One region of the Exiguobacterium sp. s101 genome, then DNA from elsewhere that is predicted to be linked to it. Evidence: riboswitches for the same ligand, from Rfam matches in the RefSeq annotation. Region 1 holds a riboswitch; each other region holds the start of a gene.
The links. Region 1 has a riboswitch for thiamine pyrophosphate ahead of thiT (energy-coupled thiamine transporter ThiT). Riboswitches for the same ligand answer to the same signal wherever they lie in the genome.
Positions count from the first base shown of each region.

Region 1 (3,124 bases):
ATGATTCCTAATGTACATTCTACAATAAGTACCTAGTTATTAAAAGAACCTGCTCCAGAAACTCGGTCAATTAGCGCGATAACCTCATTCATTATTCAAATCCTTGCGAGTAATGTCAAGTTTTTTTCTTGTCATGGTATGATTTTCTAGTTGCATCGGGAAAAAAGCCGTGCTAATATAAACGAGTGTCTATTAGGACGAACCCACATAAAAAAGGAGGGGAAACGCATGGCACGTAAATGCTACGTAACAGGTAAATCACCTAAATCAGGTAACAACCGTTCGCACGCACTCAACAAGACAAAACGTACTTGGGGTGTGAACGTACAAAAAGTTCGTATTCTCGTTGACGGTAAACCGAAACGCGTTTGGGTTTCAGCTCGCGCACTTAAATCTGGTCTCGTTGAACGCGTATAATACTTATACACGAACGAATAAATCCCAGCGGCATTCGCCGATGGGATTTTTTTTGCTTATTTTTTGACGACCATGACGAGAACGATCCCCCGATGAACCGTCAATCGGGCAAATGCTTCAGTCCATTCATTGGAAATCGTCAGCGCTTCTTCACTCTTGATGTCATGATGTTCGAGCGGGTACTTGACACCATCAATAGAAATAGTCGCTGTCTTCCAAGGTATGAAAGACAAATAGTAGCCTTCTTTTTTTGAAAAGCTATAATCACCGGCTTTAACGAGATAGACTGTTTGACCATTCCCATGCAAAACCATCTCAGGATACTTCTCGAGCAAACCGACGTTCGCGAACGTCATATCGACTCGCCCACCGAGCGCCCCGTATACGTGCATCCTCGTTGCCCCTCGCTCTCTTGCCAACTGAAGCGCAATCTCAAGGTCCGTCACATCTTTCTCGGACGGATAGCGTAACGCTTCTTTCGGTGGTTTTCCCACAAACGAGTCAAAATCTCCGACCACAACGTCCGGTTCAATCCCTTCATCTAACAGTCTCTGATAACCTCCATCAACACCGATGACATAATCGGCACGACGCGGTAAAGGAATAACTTCCGGACTTGCCGCGACGATCAAGACATTCATTGACGAATGTCCCGTGTAGCTACACGTGTGAAACGTGGAGCTGTTGTAAAGAGTAATACTAATACGATGGCTGAAATAATAAAGGATGGGGCCATGTACGTCGCGTTATAACCGAGTGAATACGCTACGACCGGGCCTTCCGCATACTCGGCGAAAAAGACGATACCCGAGATGACATGTGCCGCGTAACGCAACACCGACCCGATCAAGGCACCGAGCACCAAATATGTCGCGAGTGTCTTTGTTGCACCTTGACCGGCCGCCTGTTTCACACGACCAGCAAACACACCCGCCATACCGACGAGGCCATAAGCGACCGTATAGTCGAGCAAGAACTGTACAGGCGTGAAGATGTAGGCACCGAACAACAGTTGAAGCGTCCCGACGAGTGCACCTGTCGCAAGTCCCCCTTTCAATCCGTGACGGAATGCCATCACAAAGATCGGGAGCATCGCTAGACTAATCGAGCCCCCTTGTGGCAAGCGGTATGGGATGAGTAAATCAAAGATTAGCCCGAGCGCCGCAAACAATGAAATTTCGATGAGCGCTTGTAATTTAAAACGTGATTTCATCTTTCTTCCTCCTTTAACTGTTTGAACGACAAAAAGCAGCATGACGTAAACGCCATGCTGCTTAGATTCGCAACGTGCATTTTCGCCACATCCCTACGTCCGTGTGAACGGAACAGGTTCAAAGGGTTAGCGTATGCCTCTCAGCCACATCATGTGACACCCCTTGCGACAATATCTTGTTGTTCTATAGTTGATTATACACGAGATGCGCCACGAATGCTATCGATGGCTGCTTTATAATCCGGTTGATTGTAGATGGCCGAACCGGCAACTAGTACATCGGCACCCGCATCGATGCAATGTTTCGCCGTCTCTTCGTTGACCCCACCATCGATTTCAATTTCAAAATCAAGTTGGCGATCCTGACGCAGTTGGTTGAGCGCTGAAATTTTCGGTACGACCGATTCAATGAACGCTTGTCCACCAAACCCTGGGTTGACGGTCATGAGCAATACCATATCAACATCTGGGAGCACATGTTCGATTGTCGACAATGGTGTATGCGGATTCAAGACGACTCCACATTTCGCACCAGCCACTTTGATTTGTTGCAAGACACGATGCAAATGGTTCGTTGCTTCCACATGAACGGTCACGATATCCGCGCCTGCCTTCACAAAATCTTCCACGTATCGCTCCGGTTGGTCAATCATCAAGTGCACATCGAGGACCATATCTGATTTTTTACGTAAGCTCGCGAGCACAGGTAGACCAATCGAAATGTTTGGCACGAACTGACCGTCCATCACATCGAAATGGATATAGTCTGCTCCCGCTTCTTGAACAGCTTTCACTTCTGCCTCCAAATTGGCAAAATCGGCAGCTAAAATGGATGGTGCAATTTTAATCATCTGTCAATACCTCCGTTTTCGATCATTTAACTCTTCCATAAAGGTAACATAATTATTGTAGCGAGTTGAAGCAATTTTACCATCTTGAACGGCTTGTTTAATGGCGCAGCCTGGTTCGTTGATGTGAACACATCCTCGGAACTTGCAATCGTCGTGTCGTTCGACAAACTCCGGGAAACACCATCTGAGCTCATCAGTCTCGAGTTCCTGTGGAAACTCCAAACTCGAAAATCCCGGTGTATCTGCTACTAGTCCGTCCGCCAATTGAATCAACGTCACATGACGCGTCGTATGCTTCCCCCGACCGAGCGACTTGGAGATTTTACCGGTTGCTAACTCGAGTTCTGGTGCGACTGCATTCAGTAGCGAACTTTTTCCGACGCCCGTCTGCCCGGCGAAGACACTCGTCTTCCCTTTAAAGAGTCTCCGTACTTGCTCGACTCCATCCGAAAGCTCCGTTGACGTCTCAATCACATCATATCCGATTGCACGATAGCAATCCGCAGCCTCTTGAATCGGTCCGGTTTCTGTTTCACTCAGCAAGTCCATCTTCGTCAAGACGATGATCGGATGGATCTGTTTTGACTCAATCAGAATGAGGAATCGATCAAGTAAATGATAGGAAAATGCTGGCTCTTTTACT
Region 1 covers NZ_JACSKX010000001.1:237,326-240,449, forward strand. Annotated here, with positions in the region: gene rpmB (50S ribosomal protein L28) at 229-417, shown strand; gene KNO76_RS01235 (thiamine diphosphokinase) at 474-1,058, opposite strand; gene thiT (energy-coupled thiamine transporter ThiT) at 1,055-1,630, opposite strand; TPP riboswitch at 1,704-1,804, opposite strand; gene rpe (ribulose-phosphate 3-epimerase) at 1,825-2,481, opposite strand; gene rsgA (ribosome small subunit-dependent GTPase A) at 2,485-3,124, opposite strand, start outside.

Region 2 (3,124 bases), on a different contig from region 1:
CGCACGAGATCATGCTGATTCAAGCACAGACTTGTACCCACAAGATGTGCAGAACCAGAACGCTTCGTCCATTTCGACGCTCACAGCGTTCACGAACGTCCCGATTCGCGATGTATTGATCACATTCAACCAATCTCTCGTACCAGTCAAACGATTGCGTGCTCATGAGACATTGCAAGAGTGGTTCCAACGCATCGATTTACCGATGAACCCATCTGTTTATCATGCGGTTCGCTACGGCACCTCCTCAGGTGTGACGATTTCTGAAGACGATATACTTCACTTCAAGAACACACTCGATCACTATGCGACACGTCCTCACCCCGAGTGAGAATGTGCACAGGTTCTGCTTTTTCGTCATGAATGATAAAATGGTGGAAAATGTAAGTTGAGGGGATGAAATCATGAGACGATGGGCGATGTTCGGATTAAGTGCACTTTTACTCACAGGTTGTACGGATACAGTGGCAGACAATCCGATTCCAATCGAATCACCGGATGAACCCATCACAGAATGGACACGTGAGGACTTTAAAGACGTCTATGACCAATATGAACAAACGAAACCGCTCCTTACTGCCCTTGAACAACAAGGAATCAAACCGTTTCGCGAGACGTTCGAACGCGTCATCATCGCCGGAAACGGCCTCGAGCATACGTATGCGGATATTTACCCATTCAAGCTCGATGACGGGACGTATGCTACCATTTTCGATAATCAGGACGGAACGGTGATCAATGGATCTGAGTCGGTCGCTCCGCTATTCTGGCAGGAGGAATCCTTCCTTCAATACGTCGAAGAGATTGAAAATCGTAAATTCGGTACAAGTGCTCCACCTACCGATGTCGTCCTCACGCAGGATGAATTCCAAACGGTCTATGACCGCCATGCCTACACGTCAGCCCTCCTCGTCGAACTCGATGAAGCGGGCGTCGAACTGGCCCGGGACCCAATCGATGACGTGATCATCGCCGGGAACGGCGTGACCGAAGTCACTGCCGACTTGTTCGTATTCGATGTCGCGAGCGGATATGCCATCGTATACGACCAGGATGGAGAAATATTAAAAGGTCCCGAATCCATCTCACCGCTCTTTTGGAACGAGAAGGACTATGAGGACCTGTTAGCCAAGAATGAGGGATAATTTCGCCCATTTTCCGATTTTAGCTATGCTATACTCAAATCAATAAACGACCACTAGGGGAGCCTTCGGGCTGAGACGGCATTGTGCCGGACCCTTTGAACCTGATCTGGCTCATACCAGCGTAGGGAAGTGGCTTGGGATACGTCTCTGTATATCCACGCCATTTTTCCGTCTGGAAACGTGGCGTTTTTATTTTGAAAGGAGATTATTCATGCGTATTCAACAACTCACTTGGATGGCGATGCTCGTGGCCATCGCCGTCGTCGGCTCGATGTTCATCTCGATTCCCACAGGTGTCGCCCGCGCTTATCCGATTCAGCATATGGTGAACGTGATTGCCGCAGTCACCATCGGCCCAATCGGAGCCGTCCTCGTCGCATTCGTGACCGGACTCATTCGCGTCATGACCGGCACAGGGTCACTGCTCGCGTTCCCCGGTGGCATGATTGGCGCGTTTCTTGCCGGCATTTTCTTCGTTCGCACGAACCGCTTCTATGCTGCCGCTCTCGGAGAAATCATCGGGACTGGGGTTATCGCTTCGTTGATTGCCGTCCCGTACGCGAAACTGTTGATGGGCTCGACGTTCGGTGCTTTCTTCTTCGTCCCGGCGTTCCTGGCCTCTAGTTTGACCGGCGCGCTTCTCGGTTGGCTCGTCTTGTCACGCGTCAAACAGTTGCGACCGAGTATACTCAAATAAAAGCCCCTCAATTGGATGGAAATGGTAAACTATAGACAACATCTATAGAGGAGGGGTTTTATGTCTCGTTTCAATCAACTTGTAGCGGGTGGTATGTTGTTGTTTTTGTCCGGACTCTTATACACACTCGAACGCATCGCACTCTACATACGTTGGTACGCCGAAATCTCAACCGGGAGTTGGTTGGAAAAACCGACGTTTGTCGATCCGTTTCTCCAAAACTGGTTCGTTACCCTATTCTTCTTTGCAGCTATCGTTCTCTTTTCGATGGGCATGAATGCTACAAAAACAACAAGTCCAGCCGAGAATCCGACCGACTCATGACGGTCGGTTTTTTGTATGATAGACCCAAATCGCTTCACCATTCCATTCATCAATTAAGCCGCTGTCGACAAAGCCGTTCTTCGCATAAAATCGTTTCGCAGCTTCATTCTCTTGATGGAGGCTCAGGATGATATCATCGACATCATATTTTGTCTGAATCCAGTCCACCGCCATGCGTAGGCACTTCGTTCCAACACCTTTCCCCTGTTCGTTTTGATCCATCATGAAACGATCGAGCCACACATACCGTTCTGTCTGGTTTTCTGCTCCGACCATCATGAAGCCAACCGGTCGCTCACCGTCATAAAATGCATAGCTCTGCCAATTATATTTCGTATCCTCAGCCATCTCTTGAAGCGACTCGGCATTTGTCTCGATGAATCGGGATTGTTTCTCGTCCACTGTCAGAGCGATGACCGCATCTCGATTGACTGCATCAATCGGTTGAATCGTGATTTCATTTCCTTTCATGCTTTCACCTCATTGGTTTCTATCCTTTTCTCTCTTCCATACGATTTCTTCCGTAAAAAGTTTCTTACCCCGTATCTTCAAAAGCACGCGTTCGGTACACTAAAATAAATGGGAAGTTGTCGTCTTTTTCACATCATAGCTTCATCCGCTTAGTATTTGACTAGGCCATATCGTACACTTCATCAAAATTGAATGAGAGGAACCATCCTAATGAAACAAATCCATCATATCTGTATCCAAACGCCTGACTATCTTGCGTCCAAGACATTTTACGAAGCACTCGGTTTTGAACTTGTCCAAGAGTCGCGAAACTTCCATACGCGTGACTTCAACAGTTGGCTCAAGCTCGGTGATTTTTATATCGAGCTCCAGACTGCTAAAACGAATGAAACGTTACAAGATTATTCGAAACATATGGCCGGTCCCGTCCATTTTGCGATCTATGTGGATGACCTCAAAGCGGAAGTCGCACGACTCGAACAACTCG
Region 2 covers NZ_JACSKX010000005.1:18,801-21,924, reverse strand. Annotated here, with positions in the region: gene KNO76_RS05720 (hypothetical protein) at 1-331, shown strand, start outside; gene KNO76_RS05715 (hypothetical protein) at 405-1,145, shown strand; TPP riboswitch at 1,191-1,290, shown strand; gene thiW (energy coupling factor transporter S component ThiW) at 1,357-1,842, shown strand; gene KNO76_RS05705 (hypothetical protein) at 1,903-2,166, shown strand; gene KNO76_RS05700 (GNAT family N-acetyltransferase) at 2,161-2,637, opposite strand; gene KNO76_RS05695 (VOC family protein) at 2,848-3,124, shown strand, end outside.
Region 2: linked by a shared signal. The riboswitch ahead of thiW (energy coupling factor transporter S component ThiW) and the one ahead of thiT (energy-coupled thiamine transporter ThiT) in region 1 are both predicted to bind thiamine pyrophosphate.

Region 3 (3,124 bases), on a different contig from region 1:
GCGGTCACCGTCGCTTTAAGGGCGTTCTTTTCGACTGCTAGACAAGCTCCGACCACTGCACTGAGTAAACATCCCGTACCGGTCGTCTCAGTCATGCGTTTCGTCCCGCCGTGTATTTCCATGACGACGTTCCCGTCGCTGACCATATCTTCTTTTCCAGTCACGGCCACGACACATCCGTATCGTTTCGCTGCTTCAAGCGCCAATTGTCGCGGTTCGCATGCGCCGTCTCCAGCATCGACACCACGAGCTGCCCAATCGACACCAATCAACGTCGCGATTTCTCCTGCATTTCCTCGAATGGCCGTGACACGCACGTGACGCAAAATACGTTCGACCACATCTCGTCGGAATGACGTCGCCCCGACTCCGACCGGGTCGAGTACAATGGGGCATTCTGCCTCGTTCGCCGCCTGCCCTGCACGAATCATCGTGGCTTCGGTCATCGTACTAAGTGTCCCGATATTTAACACGAGCGCATCACTTATAAATGTCATCTCTGCCACTTCTTCGATTGCATCCGCCATGACGGGAGAGGCACCGATGGCGAGCAGTCCATTCGCCGAAAAATTCGCCACGACTGTGTTCGTGATGTTGTGAACGAGCGGTGCCTGCTTCCGAATCTCACTCCAAATCTCATGTCTCATTGGTTGACCTCCTGTGACAATGTCCACGACTCAAGTGTCCAAGCCATTTCCCAAAAAGCGACTTCGTAATAGCAACTCTTCAAGAACAGTTTCGTATAACGCACACGCTCTTCTTCTGTCGCTTGTCCTGCGAGCTCATCTAATCGATCGATTTGTTCTTCCACCAATTCACGGAACCACTCTGAGCCATACGTCGCAATCCAGGCCGAATAAATCGGATGATCAGGACGCTTGTCTTTAAGACGTTCGCCAATCTCGTAATACACCCAGTAGCACGGAAGGATCGACGCGAGCACGTCCCCGAGTGTCGGTCCTGCCTGTTGCATATGGAGCGCATACGCATAAGTGGTCGGAGCCGGCTCGAATGTCGCCAATTCGACATCCGTCACGTCGAGCATCGTAAAGAACTCTCGATGAAGTGAGAGTTCCGCCTCAATCGTGTGTAAGGCATGTGTTAAAAAACGGCTTGATAGTTCCATCGTCGGTGCGAGCGTCGCCCCCTTCGCCTGCACTTTCGAAAACTGATTCAAATAATAAGAGTCTTGCATGACGTAATGTCTGAACTTCTTCTCATCGAGCGTTCCTTCTCCGAGTGAACGGACAAACGGGTGATGAAAGCTTGCTTCAAACAATCCATCTGCTTCCTGACGTAAGTGATCTGTAAATTTCATATGAAATCCCCCTTATAACAGATAAAAGACGCCGCCTCCCATAACGGAAGCGGCGTCTCGAACAGTCATATCTAGGTGAAGCCATATGAGTCGTTTCGCCCACTTCCCTACGCTAGCGTGAACTAGATCAGGTTCAAAGGGTCTGGACCATGTCCATCTCAGCCGCGTAACGCGACTCCCCTAGTGGCAAACATTATGAAATTCAGTCGTCTTCGACCACATTCTATCAATTTTTTCATCAATTGCAAACCTTTTCCGATCCCGTTTTTCATTCTTCGCTTCGGGAATGGGTAAGGAAGCACATTGATAAGAAAAGGATGTGGACAGAATGAATACGATTTTATTGACGATTGCATTACTCTTCATCAGCTTGAACGTGTTTTGGTTTTTCAAACGTCAAACGTATAAACAGACAGGATTTGATGGGAGGTTGTTCGCTCAGTTATTCGTCAGCCTATTTGGTGTCATGTTAGGGTTCACGTTGATTTATTATGCGCTATCTCGCGATTCAGTCATTCTTGTGACCTCACTCGAATCCATGAATGCTGTCGAACCGACTTGGGAAAACCTCCTGTACTTCAGCGGGGTCACCCTACTATCGATTGGCTTTGGTGATTTGTTGCCAATCGGATTGACCCGATTATTCGCTATCATCGAAGGCGCAATCGGTATTTTATTACCGAGTGCCTTCTTCATCAAATCGATGTATCAGAAAGACGAGTGAAGATTTTCTAGCGTCCGGTGATGAGCAAAAACATATTGAACGCGACGAGACCAAGAGGAAGCATCGCAACCAAAACGATTGGCCATTTCTTTAAACGAATGCCGACAAAGAGGACGAGACTTCCGACTAAAAGGGCAATAAATGTCGTATATGGATTCATGAAAAAACGCTCCTTTCTCTATAAGGAGCGTTTCCCGGCTCTCGCCGTCATTAATCGTTCGAATGTCGAAGTGTTGCACATGCAGCACGGACGCGTCTCGCTTCTTCCTCCCGAAATACGAAATGTCCTTGTTCGGCGACGCGTTGCGCGCAAAAGAAAAAGAGTGATTGTAATCGGTCATGCGTGTCCTCAATGGCGCTCAGTTCAGCCGAGGCATACGTCGCCCCGAGCATCTCCCATAACTCTTCCGGTAAATGGTCGCGCATCCCGTCCCCTGACTTCCCAAGATTCACCGAGAAATCTGTCGCATAACCGATGTTCCATTCCATCATCTGACGGAGCATATTCCGCATGATGTCGAGGTGGTCGAGCGCATATAGCACTTGATGCCGCTTGATTCCTTTGACGACATAGAGCGACACCCACCAAAACTCATTCCAACAAGCCGCATACTCGTCAGCAGACGGATGTTTCACACGATACGATGTGTCTGACGGCGTCACATCTGGATGATTATCTCGGTCAAAGATGATTTGACTGAGCGAGTCGGCTTCGAGCATCGCTTCAAGTTGATCAACACGCCGAATCGTCAAATCAATACGGTGTCCGTCTACATATTGCACTAAAAACGTTACATGTCGTTCGGGATCAGACGTCTCAGGTGTCTGCATAATCAAGACCTCTCCAAACATGTCGATCCATGAGCGATCGGCCGCAACCGCTCTTACATCTTCTACGTAAAAGGCAAGATCGACATCCTGATACGGGTCTGGTCGGATGTTCGGATTGACGAGCGAGCCGTTCAAGACGACCGTTCGGATGTATTCACGTTCTGTTGCGAACGCAACCAGCTGTTCAATGATTTGTTCCGGCTTCATTCTACAATCGCCCCCAATGAGCGCGCGACTTGGATCGCCTGCAT
Region 3 covers NZ_JACSKX010000005.1:47,700-50,823, reverse strand. Annotated here, with positions in the region: gene thiM (hydroxyethylthiazole kinase) at 1-647, opposite strand, end outside; gene tenA (thiaminase II) at 644-1,318, opposite strand; TPP riboswitch at 1,406-1,510, opposite strand; gene KNO76_RS05930 (ion channel) at 1,647-2,042, shown strand; gene KNO76_RS05925 (hypothetical protein) at 2,050-2,202, opposite strand; gene KNO76_RS05920 (aminoglycoside 6-adenylyltransferase) at 2,253-3,080, opposite strand; gene KNO76_RS05915 (pentapeptide repeat-containing protein) at 3,077-3,124, opposite strand, start outside.
Region 3: linked by a shared signal. The riboswitch ahead of tenA (thiaminase II) and the one ahead of thiT (energy-coupled thiamine transporter ThiT) in region 1 are both predicted to bind thiamine pyrophosphate.